DNA from 3 places in the Agrobacterium sp. DKPNP3 genome. Region 3 is predicted to be linked to each of the others. Evidence: riboswitches for the same ligand, from Rfam matches in the RefSeq annotation. Region 3 holds a riboswitch; each other region holds the start of a gene.
The links. A riboswitch is a leader RNA that binds a small molecule or an ion and turns the genes downstream of it on or off. The one in region 3 is predicted to bind cobalamin.

Region 1: another riboswitch for cobalamin. It lies ahead of nrdH (glutaredoxin-like protein NrdH); the one in region 3 lies ahead of ACUTJJ_RS19635 (ABC transporter substrate-binding protein).
Region 2: another riboswitch for cobalamin. It lies ahead of ACUTJJ_RS13705 (CbtB domain-containing protein); the one in region 3 lies ahead of ACUTJJ_RS19635 (ABC transporter substrate-binding protein).

The regions. Positions count from the first base shown of each region.
Region 1 covers NZ_JBQYSN010000087.1:13,461-20,767, reverse strand. The annotation lists gene ACUTJJ_RS19875 (ROK family transcriptional regulator) at 1-345, opposite strand, end outside; gene ACUTJJ_RS19870 (sugar ABC transporter substrate-binding protein) at 609-1,631, shown strand; gene ACUTJJ_RS19865 (ABC transporter permease) at 1,834-2,916, shown strand; gene ACUTJJ_RS19860 (ATP-binding cassette domain-containing protein) at 2,916-3,698, shown strand; gene ACUTJJ_RS19855 (nucleoside triphosphate hydrolase) at 3,695-4,324, shown strand; cobalamin riboswitch at 4,451-4,674, shown strand; partial or broken gene nrdH (glutaredoxin-like protein NrdH) at 4,978-5,198, shown strand; gene nrdI (class Ib ribonucleoside-diphosphate reductase assembly flavoprotein NrdI) at 5,210-5,608, shown strand; gene nrdE (class 1b ribonucleoside-diphosphate reductase subunit alpha) at 5,620-7,307, shown strand, end outside.
Region 2 covers NZ_JBQYSN010000044.1:25,377-32,683, reverse strand. The annotation lists gene ACUTJJ_RS13740 (LysR family transcriptional regulator) at 1-670, opposite strand, end outside; gene ACUTJJ_RS13735 (GNAT family N-acetyltransferase) at 767-1,309, shown strand; gene ACUTJJ_RS13730 (hypothetical protein) at 1,314-1,658, opposite strand; gene ACUTJJ_RS13725 (superoxide dismutase) at 1,879-2,481, shown strand; gene ACUTJJ_RS13720 (metallophosphoesterase) at 2,594-3,439, shown strand; gene ACUTJJ_RS13715 (c-type cytochrome) at 3,698-4,132, shown strand; gene ACUTJJ_RS13710 (c-type cytochrome) at 4,220-5,140, shown strand; cobalamin riboswitch at 5,326-5,552, shown strand; gene ACUTJJ_RS13705 (CbtB domain-containing protein) at 5,714-5,896, shown strand; gene ACUTJJ_RS13700 (CbtA family protein) at 5,909-6,619, shown strand; gene ACUTJJ_RS13695 (hypothetical protein) at 6,624-6,938, shown strand; gene ACUTJJ_RS13690 (type 1 glutamine amidotransferase family protein) at 7,116-7,307, opposite strand, start outside.
Region 3 covers NZ_JBQYSN010000085.1:7,477-14,783, reverse strand. The annotation lists gene ACUTJJ_RS19645 (2-hydroxyacid dehydrogenase) at 1-305, opposite strand, end outside; gene argE (acetylornithine deacetylase) at 328-1,452, opposite strand; cobalamin riboswitch at 1,823-2,055, shown strand; gene ACUTJJ_RS19635 (ABC transporter substrate-binding protein) at 2,213-3,244, shown strand; gene ACUTJJ_RS19630 (FecCD family ABC transporter permease) at 3,241-4,269, shown strand; gene ACUTJJ_RS19625 (ABC transporter ATP-binding protein) at 4,266-5,066, shown strand; gene ACUTJJ_RS19620 (pseudoazurin) at 5,075-5,539, shown strand; gene ACUTJJ_RS19615 (type I secretion system permease/ATPase) at 5,804-7,307, shown strand, end outside.

The DNA of each region.
Region 1 (7,307 bases), on a different contig from region 3:
CATGAGGACAAGATCGACGCTGCGCCGACCGATCTTCACACCAAACGAAAACACGGCATCCGGGTTGAGCCGCATCGGCGTCGAAGGCTGCCCGACTTTACCGCGCAGGCGCTCACCACGAATAAGAAGGCCGTCCTTCTCAAGCGAACGCATGATGACCGAGACCGTTTGCGCCGACAGCCCACAAAGTCTTGCAATATCGGCTTTCGACAGCGCGCCATGGCGGCGGACCAGAGACAGCACCAGCCGCTCATTATAAGCGCGCACGCCAACCTGATTGGCACCGCCGCTAATATCCATGGGGGTCGGCGGCGCTGGCGGCGCCGTCTCAACAGAGTGTCTCATATGTCATCCTCCCGCCCGCACTATCTGTCGCGACCGATAGATCAGGCTTTATGGCAATCTTGCTATCGCAAACGTTAACCGACGTGGCGATTGTCCTCCCTGCCGCTGACAGAATGCCATACAGAATTAATAATTCAATCGGATTTATTTATTGACAGCCGGTTCCTTTGGTGGTTCCATCTGCGTCAACGGTCGTCGATCTCGGAGGAGACGGGATCGTCGGGTAACCGTAAAGGTACTCAAATATCCATTGGGAGGATCTCATGAAGACCACTGTTTCCGCTCTTCTGGGCGCGCTTGCGCTTGGCGTTTCTTTCGCTTCCGCTGCATCTGCCGCCGACACATCCGTTTGCCTCATCACCAAGACCGATACCAACCCCTTCTTCGTCAAGATGAAGGAAGGCGCCACCGCCAAGGCAAAGGAACTGGGCGTTACGCTGAAGGCCTATGCCGGTAAGATCGATGGCGATTCCGAAAGCCAGGTGGCAGCGATCGAAACGTGCATTGCCGACGGCGCCAAGGGTATCCTGATTACCGCTTCGGACACCAAGGGCATCGTACCTGCCGTGCAGAAGGCACGGGATGCCGGGCTTCTGGTGATCGCGCTCGATACGCCGCTTGAACCCGTCGATGCCGCCGATTCCACCTTCGCAACGGACAATCTGCTGGCTGGCGAATTGATCGGCAAATGGGCAGCCGGCACGCTTGGCGACAAGGCCAAGGATGCGAAGATCGCATTCCTCAACCTCACCCCCTCCCAGCCAACGGTCGACGTGCTTCGCAACCAGGGCTTCATGAAGGGCTTCGGCATCGACGTGAAGGACATCAACAAGATCGGCGATGAGAACGATCCCCGCATCGTCGGCCATGATGTCACCAACGGTAACGAAGAAGGTGGCCGTGCAGCGATGGAAAATCTGCTGCAGAAAGATCCGACCATCAACGTTGTCCACACCATCAACGAACCGGCAGCTGCCGGCGCCTACGAAGCGCTGAAGGCAGTCGGTCGCGAAAAGGATGTTCTGATCGTCTCGGTCGACGGCGGTTGCCCGGGCGTAAAGAATGTGGCCGAAGGCGTGATCGGTGCGACGTCGCAGCAATATCCGCTGGCCATGGCGGCACTGGGCGTCGAGGCGGTCAAGAAGTTTGCTGACACCGGTGAAAAGCCAAAGCCGACAGCTGGCAAGACCTTCTTCGACACGGGCGTGACGCTGGTGACGGACAAGCCGGTGAAGGGTCTCGACTCGATCGATACCAAGGAAGGCCTCAAGAAGTGCTGGGGCTGATGCCTCGCATCTGACGCAGGCGGGGGCTTTTTGCCCCCGCTTTCAGCCTCAAGTGAATGAGGCGTGATCCAGATGAGTGGACGCAGGGCGCGCCCCTGGGTCGACGGAGTCCGCTTCTCAACAGTTTGAATCGACACAAGGCCCGCTGCAGAACGGTTATGCTTCCAGGGCAAATGTGATGAAGCGATCGGGAGGAAAATCCATGAGCGATCAGCCAGTGCGGACCCAACCGCATAATGAATTTGAAAATGTGCTGTCCGGAAGCTCGACCCAGGTCGCCGCTTTCGATACGCACGACAAGAGCCTGCTCGAAAAATTCCAGCATTTTCTGCACTCCAGTCCTGCAGCTGTCCCGCTGATTGTTCTGGTGCTGTCGCTAATAGTGTTCGGCATCACGCTGGGCGGCAAATTTTTCTCTGCCTTTTCGCTGACGCTCATTCTTCAGCAGGTGGCCATTGTCGGTATCGTCGGTGCGGCGCAGTCGCTCGTCATCCTGACTGCCGGCATCGATCTGTCCGTCGGCGCCATCATGGTACTGTCTTCGGTCATCATGGGGCAATTCACCTTCCGCTACGGCTTGCCGGCGGAACTCTCCATTCTCTGCGGACTGGCTGTTGGGGCATTTTGCGGCTTCGTCAACGGCATCCTCGTGTCGCGCATGCGATTGCCGCCCTTCATCGTGACGCTCGGCATGTGGCAGATCGTTCTTGCCACCAACTTCCTTTACTCTGCGAATGAAACCATCCGCGCTCAGGATATTGCGCAGCAGGCACCCATCCTCCAGTTCTTCGGGAACAACCTGCGCCTCGGCAGTGCCGTCTTTACCTACGGCGTCATCGCCATGGTGCTGCTCGTTGCCCTCCTCTGGTATGTGCTGAACCGCACCGCCTGGGGCCGCCACCTCTACGCTGTTGGTGACGATCCGGATGCGGCCGAGCTTGCAGGCGTCAACGTCAAGCGCATGCTGACGACGGTTTATACGCTTTCGGGGCTCATCTGCGCCTTCGCAGGCTGGGCATTGATCGGCCGCATCGGCTCGGTATCGCCAACGGCCGGACAGTTCGCCAATATCGAATCCATCACCGCTGTCGTGATTGGCGGCCTCTCGCTCTTCGGCGGTCGCGGCTCGATCATGGGCATGCTGTTTGGCGCGCTGATTGTCGGCGTTTTCTCGCTCGGCTTGAGACTGATTGGTACGGACCCGCAATGGACCTATCTGTTGATCGGTGTCCTCATCATCCTGGCTGTTGCAATCGACCAGTGGATCAGAAAGGTAGCAGGCTGATGGCACGCGAACCCATTCTCACGGCACGCAATCTCGTCAAGCGATACGGACGCGTGACCGCACTCGACAATGCCGATTTCGATCTCTATCCCGGTGAAATTCTTGCCGTCATCGGTGATAACGGCGCTGGCAAATCCTCGCTCATCAAGGCAATCTCGGGCGCGGTGACGCCCGACGAAGGGGAGATCAGGCTCGAAGGCAAGCCGGTGCAGTTCCGCTCACCGATCGAAGCGCGAAAGGCCGGTATCGAAACCGTCTACCAGAACCTCGCACTCTCACCAGCCCTGTCGATCGCCGACAACATGTTCCTCGGCCGCGAAATCCGCAAGCCCGGCATAGCCGGCAGCCTTTTTCGTGCCCTTGACCGGCCGGCCATGGAAAAGTTCGCGCGGGACAAGCTCTCCGAACTTGGATTGATGACCATCCAGAACATCAATCAGGCGGTGGAAACGCTCTCCGGCGGCCAGCGGCAGGGTGTAGCCGTAGCACGCGCAGCCGCTTTCGGCTCGAAGGTGGTGATTCTTGACGAGCCGACAGCCGCTCTTGGCGTCAAGGAAAGCCGGCGCGTCCTTGAGCTCATCCTCGACGTCCGCGCCCGTGGATTGCCGATCGTCCTGATTTCGCACAACATGCCGCATGTGTTCGAGGTGGCGGATCGCATTCATATCCATCGGTTGGGCAAGCGCCTCTGCGTCATCAATCCGAAGGATTATTCGATGTCCGACGCAGTCGCCTTCATGACCGGCGCCAAGGAAGCGCCGAAGGAAACGCTCGCCGCATGACGTTGAAGCTCGTAACGATCGTTGAAGACGTTCTTCGACGGGCAAAGGGCCAGTCCCGTTTCATCGTTGCCATTGCCGGCCCCCCAGGGGCCGGCAAATCCACGCTGGCGGATGCCCTGTGTGATGCTCTCATCGCACGTGGCGAAACGGCCGCCGTGCTTCCCATGGACGGCTTCCATATGGATAATGGCATCCTTGAAGAGCGGGGGCTTTTGCCGCGGAAGGGTGCGCCGGAAACATTCGATGTCCGTGGCTTTCTGGATATCGTCTCTGCCGTTCGGCAGGGCGGGCAGGAAGTGCTGGTGCCGGTTTTCGATCGTTCCCGAGAAATCGCCATCGCCTCTGCCCGTGCCATCGCGCCTGAAACGCGCTTTATTCTGGCTGAGGGCAATTATCTACTGCTCAACGAAGCGCCCTGGACAAGGCTATCCGACCATTTTGATTTGAGTGTCTTTGTAGGACCTTCCGTGACCGTTCTGGAACAGAGACTGCGTGACAGATGGCTGGGCTTTGGCCTCGATGCGGCTCAGATTCACGCCAAGCTTTTCGAGAACGATCTTCCGAATGGAAAACGGGTGATTGAAAACGCCCGCCCGGCCGATATCCACATCGACATCTGGGAATAGATCGACGTTCCCCGAACATCACGTGTTTCGCGCCGTTTAGCGGCTGTCGCTCTGCAATGAATCTTTTTGATCCACAGGGGCCAGCTTTCGCGTCGTCTACTGGTTGACGGCAGGATTTCCTCATATACTATATCTAGTGTTCAAGGTTCTTCCGATTCGCAAGGGTTGGGAGCTAAGACGGGAATTCGGTGCGTTACGCCATTGAGGCGGAACAAGGCCGAAACTGCCCCCGCAACTGTAAGCGGCGAGCATCGTTCCGATTTGAGTCACTGGGGCTGAAAGCTTCGGGAAGGCCGGAATGAATGTTGTGACCCGCAAGTCAGGAGACCTGCCTTGAGCGCAAACGTCCACGGGCGGGGTGTCCGGAGGAAGGTGTATCGCGCAAATGACTTGCGTGCGCCCTTTTCTGCCCCCTCCATAACAAGCTTCGGGGTGAAGTCATGCCAGTGCATATTTTTAAGTTGCTACGCTCCTCAGCGTAGGGAGCGACTTCTGGTGCTTGAAGCGTGCCCGAAAAATCAATCTGTTTTCATTCGGATCGCACGAACTTTCAAACACCAATCATCACCTGAATGACAGAACCATCACCGTCCGGTTGCGATTGCAATCGGCAAGGCTTTGCCGCGTCCAAAATTGGCTTCGAGAGGGAAATTATGACCGTCACCGTTTACAGTAAACCCGCCTGCGTCCAATGCACCGCCACTTATCGCGCCCTCGACCGTATCGGCGTTCCCTATGAGATATTGACATTTCCGAAGATGCGGAGGCGCTCGACCACGTCCGTGGCCTCGGCTACATGCAGGTTCCCGTAGTCGTTGCCGGCGAACGCCATTGGGCGGGTTTCCGGCCGGATATGATCGGCGCGATCAGCTGAGGCGGCGGGCGATGAGCCTGATCGTCTATTATTCCAGCCGTTCTGAAAACACTCATCGTTTCCTTCTGAAACTGGGGCGGCGGTTGCTTCGCCTGCCGCTCGGCGCTGAAGAGGATGTACCGCACGTGTCGGAACCCTATGTGCTCGTCACCCCAACCTATGGCGGCGGCGGCACCAAAGGGGCAGTGCCGAAACCCGTGATCCGGTTTTTGAACGAGCCCTCCAACCGCAACCTCATCCGCGGCGTCATTGCGGCGGGAAACACCAGTTTTGGCGCTGCCTTCGCATCCGCCGGAGATATCGTCTCGCGCAAATGCGCCGTGCCGTTTCTCTATCGCTTTGAGCTTCTCGGAACGGAAGAAGACGTCGCCAACGTCAAACATGGATTGGACCGATTTTGGACACGCTGACCGCTAGCGCATTGCGCAATGATACCAAACAGCCAACAGCCGCAAGCCAGAAGCCGCTTGATGCGGGCTTGGACTACCACGCACTGAACGCGATGTTGAACCTCTATGACGAGAACGGAAAAATCCAGCTCGACAAGGATCGGCTCGCTGCCCGTCAATATTTCCTCCAGCACGTAAATCAGAATACGGTGTTTTTCCATAACCTTAGGGAAAAGCTCGATTATCTGGTGACGGAGGGCTATTACGAGCAGGCGGTGCTGGACCAGTATTCCTTCAATTTCGTGCGCGATCTCTATGATAAGGCCTATGCGCGGAAGTTTCGCTTTCCGACGTTCCTCGGTGCGTTCAAATACTACACCTCTTACACCCTGAAGACCTTCGACGGGAAACGTTATCTGGAGCGTTATGAGGACCGCGTCTGCATGGTGGCGCTGGCTCTTGCGCGGGGTGACGAGCAGCTTGCCCGCGATCTGGTCGAAGAGATCATTTCCGGCCGTTTTCAGCCGGCAACGCCAACATTTCTCAATGCTGGCAAGAAGAGCCGCGGTGAGCTGGTCTCGTGTTTCCTGCTGCGCGTGGAAGACAATATGGAAAGCATCGGCCGCTCCATCAATTCGGCGCTGCAGCTTTCTAAACGCGGTGGTGGCGTGGCGCTGTCCTTGACCAATATTCGCGAATTCGGCGCGCCGATCAAGCAGATTGAAAACCAGTCGTCCGGCGTTATTCCCGTCATGAAGCTGCTGGAAGACAGTTTTTCCTACGCCAACCAGCTTGGTGCGCGTCAGGGTGCCGGCGCGGTCTATCTGCACGCCCACCACCCGGATATCATGCGCTTCCTCGATACCAAGCGCGAAAATGCGGACGAGAAAATCCGTGTCAAGACCCTGTCGCTCGGCGTTGTCATCCCAGACATCACCTTCGAGCTCGCCCGCAACAACGAGGAAATGTATCTGTTCTCGCCCTATGATGTGGAGCGGGTCTATGGGGTGCCCTTCACCGAAATCTCGGTGACGGAAAAGTACCACGAGATGGTCGCCGACAGCCGCATCCGAAAGAAGAAGATCAAGGCGCGCGAATTTTTCCAGGTCATCGCCGAAATCCAGTTCGAGAGCGGTTATCCCTATATCATGTTCGAAGATACGGTGAATCGGGCAAATCCGATTGCCGGTCGCATCAGTATGAGCAATCTCTGCTCGGAAATCCTGCAGGTCAGCGAAGCGAGCGCATTCAATGCCGATCTCTCCTATAGCCACATGGGCAAGGATATTTCCTGCAATCTCGGTTCGTTGAATATCGCCGCGGCAATGGATTCGGCCGATTTCGGCAAGACCATTGAAACCTCCATCAGGGCACTGACGGCGGTGTCGGACGTGAGCCACATTTCCTCCGTTCCGTCTGTTGAAAAGGGCAACGACGAAAGCCATGCCATCGGACTCGGTCAGATGAACCTGCACGGTTATCTGGCGCGCGAGCGCATCTTCTATGGCTCCGAAGAAGGCATAGATTTCACCAATATCTATTTCTACACCGTGACCTATCACGCTATCCGCGCCAGCAACCGGCTGGCGATGGAGAGAGGCCAGAGCTTCAAGGGCTTCGAAAACTCCAAATATGCTTCGGGCGAATATTTCGACAAATATACCGAACGGGAATGGCTGCCGGCGACGGAAAAGGTCCGCGACTTGTTCGAAAAGGCCGG
Region 2 (7,307 bases), on a different contig from region 3:
TGCCCAGTTCCATGGCGGGCTGCACGGTGCGGCCGCTTGCCGAAAACCATTGATCCACCAGCCGGCGCGTATTGCCGCCCTCGTAAAGCAGCAGCGGCCGCGCCGAAAGCGTCTCGGCGTTGAGCGCCGTTGCATCAGAGACGGAGCCTTGCGGGAAAACCGCGACCATCTCATCGAGACGAATCTCGCTGATATCGAGGCTGCGACCGCTCGCGGGCAGGGCCACCACGGCGGCGTCGATCATATTGGCCTCCAGGAGCCGCAGGATATCGTGGGTATTGCCAGTCTGCACCACGATCTCGATACCCGGCATGGCACGCCGGATATCGCCCAGCACCGGCGGCAGCAGATAAATGCAGGCGGTGGCGCCCGTGCCGATGCGCAGGCGCCCGGTGATGCCGCTCCGGTGCGGCGCGACGGTGTCGATGGCATGCGCCACTTCCTCTGCAATCCGCCTTGCATGGATGAGGAAGTCGCGGCCCGCAGCCGTCGGCTGGGCGCGTCTGCCGACCCTCTCGATCAACCGCACGCCCAGCTGTTTCTCAAGCAGCCTGATGTGCAGGCTCACGGCCGGCTGCGTCAGCCCGGCCTTGTCGGCGGCGGCGGAAAAGCTGCCGAGATCGGCCACATCCATGAAACTGCGCAGCTGCCGCAGATCGAGGTCCATCATCAAAGAAAACCTTATCGTTTGTATAAGTCAGATAATCTTTATTTTGACCGCGCCGCAATGCACAATGCCGGCGTAAATGATCCGCAGGACAAGAGAATGACCCCTCCCACCACTTCCAGCCTTCTGATCCGCCCCTGTGAAGAGGCGGATATCCCAGCCATCACTGAAATCTACCGGGATGCAGTCTTGCATGGCCGCGCCAGTTTCGAGATCGATCCGCCAACGGCGGAAACAATGGCGGAGCGCCGCCGTCTTCTGGTCGACGGCAATTTTCCCTATCTCATCGCCGAGGCGGAAGGCAAAGTGGCTGGATACGCCTATGCCGGCGCTTACCGCGCCCGCCCGGCCTATGGCGCAACAGTCGAGGACTCGGTCTATATCGACCCCTCGATGAAAGGCATGGGTATTGGCCGAAAGCTATTGGACGCCCTGATCAGCGAGGCAACCGCGCGTGGCTTCCGGCAGATGATCGCCGTCATCGGCGACAGCGCCAATGCGGCATCGGTCGGCGTGCATCGCGCCGCCGGTTTCGAACTCGTCGGCACGTTCAAATCCATTGGCTGGAAACATGGCCAATGGCTGGACACAGTGCTGATGCAACGTGCGCTGGGCGAAGGCGATACGACGCCGCGCTTCTAAGCAATCAGGGTTTCGTGGAGCCAGGAATCTCCACCTTCAGCGTATCGCCCGCAAGTTCGCTGCCCAGTTCCACGGCCTTGGTTTTCTTGTCATAGACGCAAATATGGCTGACGGTCGCATCCGCTCCCTTCGCCTTGCCGGTGAGAATGGCGAGGCCGTAGTTTTCGCTGCCAAAGGGATCGACCACCGCCTTCGCATCCTCGATCATATCCTTGGCGCCAGCGAGGCAGGCCGTCTGGACCTGCGCTGCGAATTCTTTCCATGCATCGTCAGACGAGGCGGCGGCCGGAAGTGCGATTGCGCAGAGCGCGGCGACGAGGATAAGGGGGCGGATCAAACGGCGGGTCATGGAATTTCCTTCCTGCATTGTCGGCAAAACAGAACCGATAGGGTGTAAAACGGTACGCTGCGGTTGTGAAACAAATGTGGTGGCGCCAGTGGCGAGATGAATTTTCTCCTTTGGCGGAACATTTTGATAATTCACCGGTTGCCCAAACAGAGCTTCGCTCCTATGGTCCGCTCACACGGTTTCTAGGAGCGGTAACCCGCTGCAAAAAGGAGTAAAAACCATGGCCTTCGAACTTCCCGAACTCCCCTACGACTACGACGCGCTTGCACCTTACATGTCGCGCGAGACGCTCGAGTTCCACCACGACAAGCACCACAAGGCTTATGTCGACAACGGTAACAAGCTGGCTGCCGAGGCCGGTCTTTCCGACCTGTCGCTCGAAGAAGTCGTGAAGAAGTCCTTTGGCACCAATGCCGGTCTCTTCAACAACGCCGCGCAGCACTACAACCACGTCCATTTCTGGAAGTGGATGAAGAAGGACGGCGGCGGCAACAAGCTTCCGGGCAAGCTCGAGCAGGCGATCGCATCCGATCTCGGCGGTTACGACAAATTCAAGGCGGATTTCATCGCTGCCGGCACCACGCAGTTCGGCTCCGGCTGGGCATGGCTCTCCGTCAAGAACGGCAAGCTCGAAATCTCCAAGACCCCGAACGGCGAAAACCCGCTGGTGCACGGTGCAGAGCCGATCCTCGGCGTCGACGTCTGGGAACACTCCTACTACATCGACTACCGCAACCTGCGTCCGAAGTACCTCGAAGCATTCGTCGATAACCTCATCAACTGGGACTACGTCCTGGAGCGTTACGAAGCCGCTGCCAAGTAAGGCTTCAACAACCGAATTCCTGAGCACCCGGCCATCGCGCCGGGTGTTCTGCTTTCTGGCCGACCGTGCACTGTCACAAGCCTGTCATCCGCCGGGTTTATCGCGGCGCATCATGACTGAAAAAAGCACGCCTCTCTTCTCCTTCGGCATTGTCGCCGATCCCCAATATGCCGATGTCGATCCGCGTCCCGACATGGGCCGCTATTATCGCGAAAGCCCTGCAAAACTTGCTGCCGCCATCGATGTCTTCAACGCCGAGGACCTCGCCTTCGTGGTGACGCTCGGCGATATCATCGATCGCGACTTTGCGAGTTTTGATGTCATTCTCAGCGTCTATGACAGGCTTCGGCACCCGTCGGTGATGCTACCCGGCAACCACGATTTTTCGGTCGCGCCCGAGCATCTCGGCGCTATCCATGCCCGCCTTGGCATGTCTGCCCCCTGGCATGATTTCGCCATTGGCAATGTCCGCTTCGTGGTTCTCGATGGTAATGAGGTCAGCCTTTTTGCGCCCCCGCCAGGTGATGTACGCCGTGTGCTTGCCGAAGAACGGCTGAAGCGCCTCAGGGACGCAGGCGCAATCAATGCGCAGGACTGGAATGCATCGCTGGGTGACGCGCAGTTCGATTGGCTTCGGTCGGTTCTGCAAAAGGCGGATGCTACAGGCGAAAAAGTCGTCGTTTTCTGCCACTACCCGGTTTTTCCGGAAAACGCCCACAATATGTGGGATGCGCAACGCATTCTCGAGATTCTCGGTGCGCACCCGTCTGCCGTCGCATGGTTCAACGGCCATAATCACGAGGGCAATTACGGCGTGCTCGGCAAGACCCATTTCGTCAATTTCAAGGGCATGGTCGATACACCCGACCGCAATACCTTTGCCATCGCCGATGTGTTTGCCGACCGGATCGCGATTCGGGGATTTGGCCGTGAGGAAGACCGCGTTTTGGCGCTCTGATCGGGGCATCGGCTGCTTCCGTCGCCGGCTTCAGTGACATTTATCGGCCGCGCCGCCTGCTTCCAGGCGGTTATTCCCATTCAGCCTGCTGTCAGCGTCCGGCCATAGAGCCGGCGTGATGTGCGTCGTCATCCTGCCTAGACTTCTGTTTTCTTGGAAGAATTCACCGCAATGTGACTTCTTTTCGCCATGGGGACAGGGCATCCTCCCGGCGTTGCGTTCAAAGCCCGGCGTTCGCCGGCATCAAGGAGAGAGTGTATGAAACTGAAAACCATCACGGCGGCCATGCTGTTCGGCTGTCTTTGCGCCGGAGCGGTCTACGCTGCCGGCGAAGTCGAAAAGCGCGAAGGCATGATGAAGCAGATCGGTGGCGCCATGGGTTCGCTTGCCGCGATCTCCAAGGGCGAGAAGCCCTTTGATGCGGACACCGTCAAGACTGCCGTGACAACCATCAGCACCAATGCGAAGGCTTTCCCTGACCAGTTTCCCGCTGGCACCGAGACCGGCAGCGCGGCAGCGCCGGCCATCTGGGAAAATTTCGATGATTTCAAGGCCAAGGCCGTTAAGCTCGGGACGGACGCCGATGCGGTTCTCGCCAATATGCCCACCGACCAGGCCGGCGTTGCCACGGCCATGAAGACGCTCGGCGCCGATTGCGGCACCTGCCACCAGACCTACCGTCTGAAGAAATAAGCGACGTATCTGGAAACGCCGCTCACAGGCGGCGTTTTCCGGCAGGCAAGGCACCTGGCCAGGTCAGGTGAGATTGGGGAGAGGGGCATGTCCTCCATCTGGACGAAACTCGTCGGTGGTGCCGTGATTGCGGCGATTGCGGGCTACGGCATATTTACCTGGGTTACAGCGCCTGAACGGCAGGCGCCAAGCCATTGGGTCAGCCTGGGCGACCCCGATCTCGCCAACGGCGAAACGCTGTTCTGGGCCGGCGGCTGCGCCAGCTGTCACGCCGCATCCGATGCGAAGGGAGAGGCGCAACTGACGCTTTCGGGCGGACAAGCGCTGCCAAGTCCCTTCGGAACCTTCCATGTTCCAAATATCTCCTCCGATCCGCAGCACGGCATCGGCGCCTGGACGCTGGCGGAGTTCGGCGATGCCATGACGCGCGGCGTCGGCAAGAATGGCGAGCATCTCTATCCGTCCTTCCCCTACGCGTCCTATGCTCGCATGACGCAGAAGGACATCAACGATCTCTTCGGATACCTGAAAACCCTGCCGGCCAGCCAGAACGATGCGCCGGATCACGAGTTGCCGTTCCCCTTCAACATGCGCATGGTGCTGGGCGGCTGGAAGTTCCTTTATTTCGACCCCGCCGCCCCGCCGCGCGTCGAGCTTGCCAACGCCAATGCCGAGCTGCTGCGTGGCCAATATCTGGTGGAAGGACCCGGCCATTGCGGCGAATGCCACACGCCACGCAATGCGCTTGGCGGCTTCCTGGCGGACAAATGGCTGGCGGGCGGCCCCAATCCCGAAGGCGAGGGCCGCATTCCAGACATTACCCCCGGTTCGCAGAGCATCGGCAGCTGGACAAAGGCCGATATTGCCGGCTATCTCGAAACCGGCTTTACCCCTGAATTTGACAGTGTCGGCGGCTCCATGGTCAAGGTGCAGCAGAACATGGCGCATCTGACCGCCGAAGATCGCGATGCGATTGCCGCCTATCTGAAGGCGATCCCGGCGCGGTAATCCTCAGCCGTCATGCCGGACCAGATCCGGCATCCAGCCACGACGCGTCTGCGCCGTGAGAAGAGTCTCTTACGATCAAGGACTTGATCGCGCTGGACCCCTGATCTAGTCCGGGGTGACGGAGGCGGAGGCGACGGCGTGCAGTTCGAAATCAGGCCCACCATTGACTCCCGCTCTCGCCCATCGGATAACAATCCTGTGATGGTTCCTTCCGGGCGTTCCGGAAGGTGAAAAGGGAACACGATAGGGAGACATCCTCATTCGTGGCTGCCCCCGCAACTGTGAGCGGAGAGCCTGAAACGAAATGCCACTGGCAAGCCATCTCGCCCCATTCAGGGCGAGAGCGATGCCGGGAAGGCGTTTCAGGTTTTGACCCGTAAGCCAGGAGACCTGCCATCACGGAAATGTCCATGCCGGCGGGGTGTCCGGAAGAGCGGAATTTCAGGGTGGCGGGATCAATGCCGCCCTGTGTCAGTCTCGTATCCCCGTGGTGAAGTATATCGCATGCGGTCTTGCGGCTTCTGCCGACCGGCCGCGTCCAAAGGCGCGGGGTCGCGCCGGAGAGGGGTCACCATGTCCATCAATCAGAATACGGCCAATGCCGCCGCGTCTGCAAAAACAGCGAGCTTCGCGCAATCGCTCACCGCGATCGTGCTTGGTCTGTTCGTAGTCGGTTTTGTCGGTTTTTCCCATGTGGAAGCCGTCCACAATGCCGCGCATGACACGCGCCATGCCAACGCCTTCCCCTGCCACTGAGGGGGGAGCGGCATGTCTTTCTTCCGTAACATCGTCTTTACCGCCATTCTCGTCGGCATTGTCGGCGGCTTCGCTGTCTCCGCCATGCAGGCTGTCGGCACGACGCCGCTCATCCTTCAGGCGGAAACCTTTGAAAGCGCTGGTGAAGCGCCGCACAGCCATGATGCGCCTGCACCGGTCGCTGCGGCTCCTGCCCATGAGCACAATGACGAGGCATGGGCTCCAGCCGATGGTTTCGAGCGCACCGCCTACACCGTCGCGGCCAATGTGCTGACCGCCATCGGTTACGCGCTGGTGCTGACTGGCCTCATGTCGCTGCGTGGTACCAATGCCGGCTGGCGCGAAGGCCTTCTCTGGGGCGTTGCCGGCTTTGCCGCCGTCATGCTTGCTCCTATGATCGGCCTGCCACCGGAATTGCCGGGCAGCCCGGCCGCAGCCCTTGAATCACGGCAGATCTGGTGGCTTGCAACCGTTGCCGCAACTGCGGGCGGCATTGCGCTGATCGCATTCCGTCGCGAGCCCTGGGCGATTGTTCTGGCGCTGGTGATCATCGTCGCGCCGCATGTGGTGGGTGCGCCGCTGCCGCCGGAAGGCGAGCATGCGCTGGCGCCGCTGCCGCTCGAGCGTCAGTTCATCGTCGCCGCCACCGTCACCAGCTTCGTCTTCTGGGCGCTCATCGGCACGTTGAGCGCGTTGTTCCTGAAGCGCTTCCAGCAGGCTTGAAACCATGCAGGACGCAGCGGAATGGAGTGAGGAACTCGATGCGCTGCGTTTTGCCGTTCCCGGTCACGGCGCGCTATGCGCCGTGCACCGTCTCGCCTTCAAGGCGGTGCTGGGGCCGAGCCCCGATCGTCATGCGGCGCTTGCCTATTTTCAAGACCACGAAGCTGCTTTTGCCGCTGCGGCAATCTTCAAGATCAAACGCTCAAACTTGCCCTCCGGCCGCAGCCTGCATTTGAACAGCCGCGATATCCGCCGCGCGATTTCAGGCGAGGGACCGGAGTTTGCGGCGCGCGTGTGCCGGGTGCTTGATCGAGAATAGCGCAGGATGATTTGCGAGAGACATCCTCTTCTCGACCGTCATGCCGGACTTGATCCGGCATCCAGCCGACGCGCGTCTGCGCGGCGGGGGAAGTCTTTTCAGCCCAAGGACTTGGGCTGGTTGGATACCGGCTCAGGGCCGGTATGACGGAGGGAGGGCAGAAGAACGCTCTGCGCCTCACCCATGCTCCGCCGCAAAAACCTGAAGTTCCGCCTCGGCTTCCGGACCAAAGAGTCCGAGGCTTTTCAGAATTTCCACGGCGAAACTGACCGGCGCGCTGCCGGCTGCCGTGATAATGCCGCCGTCACTGACCGCTTTCGGTTGATCGCGATAATGAGCCTCACCGCGATAGGCCGGATAGGCCTTGTG
Region 3 (7,307 bases):
ACGCCAAAGCTCACATATTCCTGCATCATGCGGATGATGCCTTCATCCACCATGCGCACGACCTTCACATGGGCAGGAACCGCATTGATCTGGAACTGATCGACACCCGCGCCGATGGAAAACAGGATTTCGAGATTGCGGTAACGGCCGATATCATCGGGCACGGTCCAGGTAATGAGATAGCGCACCACATCCGGATCGACGGTCTGTGGCTCAATCGAAAAGGGAAGGTCGGGCAGATCACGGGCAAGAGCCTGCCTGAAAATCTTGCCGCGCCTGGCATCTGAGTTAAACAAGAACGTCATGTGAAATCCGGTTTTCGAAGGTTCAGGCCGCACATCGATGGGCAAGCCTTTCCAGCAGCGACTGGCAGGCGGACAGTTCTGTGGTGGTGATATATTCATCCGGTTTGTGGGCGCGGCCGATGTCGCCCGGACCGCAAATGATGGCGTCGATACCGGCAGCCTGAAAAAGTCCGGCTTCCGTACCGTAGCTGACGGCGTCAATGCACGGCGCGTCTGTCAGCTGCTCCATGAGGTTGACGAGCGGCGCGTCAGCGGCAAGCGAAAGCGCAGGGTAGTCGCTCATCGGTGCCCATTGAACGTCTGTCCCGTTGGCTGCAAGCCTCTCGACGCTCTCACGCAATGGCTCGAGCAGGGCGAGCGGCGATACACCGGAAATGGCCCGTGCTTCCACTTCGATGGTGCACAGGTCCGGGACGATATTGATCGCCTGCCCGCCATTTACGGTGCCGATCTGCAGGGAGGAGTAAGGCGGCTCGAACGTGCCTTCGAAGGGGCCCTGCGTGAGGGCTTGGGCAGTTTCCACCGCCTTTGCCATGATGCCTGTCATGAGATGGATCGCGTTGACGCCCTGATCGGGCCGTGAGGAATGGCCGGAGCGGCCGCGAATGGTGATGCGTGCGGCTGCCTTGCCCTTGTGAGCACGCACAGCGCGCAGATTGCTCGGCTCACCGATGATCGCGCCCGCTGGTTTTGCGCAAAGATCCGGCAAAGCGGCGATCAGATGGGGCACACCCCGGCAGCCCGCCTCCTCATCATAGGAAAACGCGATGTGAACCGGCCGCTTCAGTGACATCTGCGCAAATGCCGGCGCCGCGGCGAGAACCGTGGCAAGGAAACCTTTCATGTCGGTGGTGCCTCGGCCGTAAAGACGCTCGCCCTCGGCTCTGAGCGCAAAGGGGTCGGAGGACCATTCCGGCTCCCCGGCGGGCACCACATCCATGTGGCCGGACAGGATGTATCCGCTGGCATCCGTCGGGCCGAAGCTCGCAAAGAGATTGGCGCGGTCCCCTTCCGGGCCGGCAAGCAGCGAGACCTTCGCGCCGTGGCTTCGCAGATAATCGGCAATCCATCCGGCAATATCGCCATTGGCGGTTCCGACGACCGAGGGAAAGCCGACAAGACGCTCCAGAATTTCGATGGCGTTCATGGCTCTCTCCGCGCTTCACCGTCGCAGAGCCTAAAAGTCACCGGCTGCGTTTGTATGCTGAAGTGAAGAAGATTTCGGTAGATTGTTGTGACCTTACAGCGGTTTCGGCGAAATCCTGCCGGGTCGATGGGAAAACTGACAGCCCTTTTTCCGATGCCGCCGTGTTGTTGAACGGAGACGTCAACCGTACAGCGGCTTTTTAGCGGTTGGATTTTGTCGAAGATGCCGAGAAACGGTATCGCCTGCGCGCTTGGGGCTTGTGGCCGGTTTTTACGCCGGCAACTTGTTGGCTTTTCATTGCAGCGGGCTAGCTGGCGGTCTTTGTTCCAAGCTGCGACACGATCGCAATTGACGCCCCGCCTCTTGCCCCTTATGTGAGTATATGACGGTTCCTGCAGCCGAAAGGCGAAGGGATTAATAGGGAACATGGTGCGGGCGATACTTTCGCCCAATGCCGTGGCTGCCCCCGCAACTGTAAGCGGATTGTCGTTCATCCCCGTGGCGCTTCATGGCGTCATGCCACTGGATTCTCCGGAATGCGGGAAGGCAGATGAGTGGCGCAAATTCGTGAGCCAGGAGACCTGCCGTCAAAATATGAACCATCGTTACGGGCGGGGAAGCCCGGAGGAGGAGACTGTAATGTTATTACGTTACATTTTGTTTGCATCCGATCATCGTTCTCCGTACAAGACGTCCCGCTGTTGGTGCGCGTTCTAACGCCTGCTGCTCTGGAATAAGTTTACTTTCGACTGGAGAACACATGTTTCATTTTAGACGCCTGCCGGCTCTCGCCGGCATCGTGGCGGTTGCCTTTGCATCCTTGCCCGCCGTTGGCGCGCAGGGTGCCGAAACCACCTACCCCCTGACAATCAACAGCTGCGGTCAGGAGATCACCTTCAAGCAAACGCCGGCCCGTACCGTATCCGTAGGCCAGAGCACAACCGAGGTTCTTTACCTGCTTGGCCTCGCCGACAAGGTTGTCGGCACGGCGCTGTGGATCGGTCCGGTTCTGAAGGGCTACGAAGAGGCCAACGCCAAGATCGAGCGATTGGCCGACAACGATCCCAGCTTTGAGGCGGTTGTCGGCAAGAAGCCGGATCTCGTGACGACACAGTTCCAATGGCAGATCGGCCCAGAGGGTGTTGTCGGAACGCCGGCGCAATTTGCCGAGCTCGGCATTCCCGTTTACACCTCGCCGGCCGATTGCCTGGGCAAAGACAATTCCGGCGGCGGCGATGGCGTGCGCAACACGGTTTTCACCATGGAACTAATCTACCAGGAAATCCGTGACCTTGCCAAAATCTTCAACGTGCAGGATCGCGGTGAGGAAGTCGTCGCCGACCTGAAGAAGCGAGAGGACGCCGCCCGAGCCAAGATCGCTTCTGCCAATGGCAAGCTCTCGGCCGTCTTCTGGTTCTCGAGCGCCGAACTGGATATCGACCCGTACGTCGCCGGCCGTAACGGCGCTCCGGGTTACATCATGTCTGCTCTCGGATTGAAGAATGTCATCGAAAGCGACGAGGAATGGCCCACGGTCGGCTGGGAAACCATCGCCAAATCCAACCCGTCTATCGTTGTCGCCGGCAAGATGGACCGCCGCCGCTTCCCTGCAGATGACATTGCCGTCAAGCTGAAGTTTCTGGCAACTGACCCGGTGGCAAGCATCATGCCTGCTGTCAGGCAAGGCCATGTGTTCGAAATGGATGCGCAGGCGATGAACCCGACCATTCGCACCATTGAAGGCATCGAAACGCTGGCCGAGGCGATTTCGGCTGCCGGCCTCGCCAAGTGAACGGCCTCTCCCTCCATCTCGGCAGGGCGGGCCTGGTTTTTGCCGCGCTCGCCCTGCTGTTGATAGCGCTGATGGCCGGAGCGGCCATCGGCGAGACAGCCATTCCATTTGACGTGGTCGCAAAAACGATTGCCAATCGCGTCTTTCATGCGGGCTTTCCGCTGGAGCCGCTGGATGAAGGCATCGTCTGGAGCTATCGTCTGAGCCGCGCTGTCGTTGCCGCCTGCTGTGGGGCTTCGCTGGCGCTTGCCGGAGCAGTGTTGCAATCGCTACTGCGCAATCCGCTTGCCGATCCCTATATTCTCGGTATTTCCGCCGGCGCCTCTACAGGCGCCGTCGCTGTCGCCCTCTTGGGATTCGGTGCGGGGTTTCTGACCATGCCGGCAGGGGCCCTGATCGGCGCTTTCATCGCGTTTTCACTGGTCAGCCTTCTTGCCGTGCGAGCTGGACACGGTAACAGCGCCATCATTCTGGCGGGGGTGGCCGGGTCGCAGTTGTTCAATGCCGTAACCTCGTTCATCGTCACCAAATCTGCCAATGCCGAGCAGGCACGCGGCATCATGTTCTGGCTGCTCGGCAATCTCTCCGGCGTGCGCTGGCCGGATGTCTGGCTGGCGCTACCTGTCAGCCTTGCGGGACTTCTCATCTGCCTCTGGTATGCCCGCGCGCTAGACGCCTTCGCTTTCGGCGGCCAGGCGGCAGCATCGCTTGGGATCCCGGTACGCTGGGTCTATACGGTGCTGATCTCGGTTTCCGCGATCATGACAGCTTCAATGGTGTCCCTGGTCGGGTCCATCGGTTTTGTGGGCCTTGTCATTCCCCACGCCGCACGCATCTTCGTCGGTGTTCGCCATGGCATCCTGCTGCCGGTGACGGCGCTAACCGGGGCCGTTTTTATGATCGTCGCCGACATTCTATCTCGCATCGTCATACCGGGTCAGGTTCTGCCGATCGGCGTCATCACCGCGCTCGTCGGCGCGCCCGCCTTTGCCTTCATCCTGGGGCAGAGAAGGGGGCGGTCATGAAGCTATCCGCCCGTGACCTGCATTTCCATGCCGGTAACGCCGATATTGTGCGCGGTGTTTCCCTTGAGGTCGGCTCCGGGGAGTTCCTCGGCATCATCGGGCCGAACGGCTCAGGCAAAAGCACACTGCTTTCCATGCTGGCCGGCATCCGAAAGCCGCGCCGGGGGCACGTTGCGCTTGGCGGCGAGCCGCTTGGTTCACTGGGGCGACGCGACATCGCGCGCCTGCTTGCCTTCGTGGAGCAACAGGCCGAAACCACCGAGCGCATCACTGCGCGACAGGCCGTGGAGCTTGGGCGCACGCCCTATCTCGGGCCGCTGTCCGCCTGGTCGCCGAACGACACCGCCATTGTCGATGCGGCACTTGTTAATGTCGATATGGCCGATAAGGCCGAGCGCGGCTGGCACCACCTTTCCGGGGGTGAACGGCAGCGCCTGCATATTGCCCGGGCCTTGGCGCAGGAACCACGAATCCTGCTGCTGGACGAGCCCACCAATCACCTCGACATCGGCTACCAGATCAGCCTGCTCGATCTGGTAAAGCGGCAGCGTCTCACAGTCGTCGCAGCGCTGCACGATCTCAATCACGCCGCTATGTTCTGCGACCGCATCGCCGTCATGCATCGCGGCGAGATGATCTCCGTCGGCCCGCCGCGAGAGGTTCTCACCTCCGGGACGATCGCCGAGGTGTTCGGCGTGGACTGCGTGGTTACCATGGACGAGAGAGGCTTTCCGCACATACGTTTTCTGCCGGCGCATGGACTGGCGGAGCATCCAAGGAAAGAACTGGCACGATAAGTAATTTGATGCTGGCAGACGCCCCGAAAAAGATCCGACCGTTTTGCATCGTTGCCGTGATTGCGGCGGCTTTCACAGCCTTTCCACTTGAGGCCTTAGCCGAGACCTTCGAGGTGAAAATGCTGAACCGCGGCGAAAAGGGCCCGATGGTATTCGAACCCGATTTTGTCAAAATCGAGCCCGGTGACCGCGTGCGCTTTGTGCCCATCCACAAAAGCCACAACGCCGCGACCATCGACGGCATGGTCCCGGAAGGTGCCGAAGGTTTCAAGAGCCGGATCAACGATGAGTTCGAGACCGGTTTCGAAAAGCCGGGCTTTTACGGCATCAAATGCTCGCCGCATTACGGCATGGGCATGGTGATGCTCATCAAGGTTGGCGATGCGGGCCTGCCGCAGAGCTACAGGACAGTGAATGTTCCCGGTCGTGCAAAGCCACGATTGGACGATCTTTTCGACCGGGCGGAAAAATGAGGTGTAGGGGTCGCAGCTTTCCCCAACCTCATTGCAGAAAGGTTCCCCAGATGGCGTTTTCGGTGCGGTGGATAATCCCATCTGACGGCGTGGGGGAGGTGCATGCGCAGTCTGGTGGGTAATTTGTTGTGGTACAAGGCCACAACGAATGCCGTTATCCTCGTGGTAAAGGTCCGGCCGGGTCGGCGTCGTTGAGCGGTGATCGGCCTGAAGGTCTGATGATTGTCGTGCATCGGCGTTTGCCGCGTAGAGGAAAACCAGCCTGTGGGCTTTCAGAACCACCAGCAGACACCGCCGCAGTCTCTGACGGTGGCGGTTGTCGCGCCGCTTAAGGGCACGTTTCTCGGTGTTGCGCTCATCAGCGGTGTCGTCAACATTCTGGCGCTCACGGCGCCGCTCTTTATGTTGCAGATCTATGATCGGGTGCTTGCGAGCGGCAGCGTTCCGACGCTGGTCGGTCTCGGCATTCTCGCCCTTGGGCTTTATTGTTTCCAGTGTCTGCTCGATGTCATTCGCGCCCGCATTCTGATCCGCATCGGCGAAGATTTCGATACGCGTTATGCCGCAAGGGTGCATGATGCGGTGGTCCGCCTGCCGCTCGTCAGACCTATGCCGGGTGATGGCCTGCAGCCGCTGCGCGATCTCGACAATGTGCGCGGCTTTCTCTCCGGCATGGGGCCGACGGCTTTTTTCGACCTGCCGTGGATCCCGCTTTATCTCGGGCTGTGTTTTCTGTTCCACGTCTGGATCGGCGTGACGGCGCTTGCCGGTGCGATACTGCTGGTTTGCCTCACGATCCTCACCAATATCTTCTCTCAGAAGCCCAGCCGTGCCACCATGGTGCAAAACATGGTCCGCAACCGGCAGCTCGAAACCTCGCGGCGCAATGCTGAAGTCGTACAGGCGATGGGACTCGGCAGACGTCTCAGCCAACGCTGGCAGCACTCCAACGACGCCTATCTCGCTGCCAACCGCAGCGCGGGCGATGTGGTCAGCGGTCTCGGCAATATCGCGAAATCGCTGAGGGTCGTGCTGCAATCGGCAATTCTTGCTGTCGGGGCGTGGCTCGTCATTAAGCAGGAGGCGTCCGCTGGCGTGATGATCGCGAGTTCGATCATGATGGGCAGGGCGCTGGCCCCTGTCGATCTCGCCATTTCGAACTGGAAGTCCCTGGTGGCCGCGCGGCAGAGCTGGGCGCGGCTGAAAGAGCTTTTCAGCCGCGTGAACGCCGATGACACCACCATGGCCTTGCCTCGGCCGGAAAAAGAACTGCTGGTCGAAAACGTCACCATCGTTCCGCCGGGGAAGAGAAAGCCCACCGTCACCAGCCTCGGCTTCAACCTGACTGCTGGCCATGCGCTCGGTGTCATCGGTCCTTCGGGCTCGGGAAAATCCACACTTGCCCGCGTTCTCGCGGGCGTCTGGACACCGGCGGCGGGGAAGGTGCGGCTGGACGGTGCGAGTTTCGAACAGTGGGACCGTGAGGCGCTTGGTCGACATATCGGTTACCTTCCGCAAGGTGTGGAGCTGTTCGACGGCACGATCGGTGAGAATATTTCCCGCTTCGAGGATAGTCCGGACCCCGAGGCAATCATTGCTGCTGCCAGGGCTGCTGGCGCGCATGAGCTGATCCTTCGGTTTGAGAAGGGGTATGACAATGACATCGGCGAGGCGGGGTCAGCGCTTTCTGCCGGTCAGCGTCAGCGCATAGGCCTCGCCCGGGCTCTTTATGGCGATCCCTTTATCGTTGTGCTGGATGAACCCAATG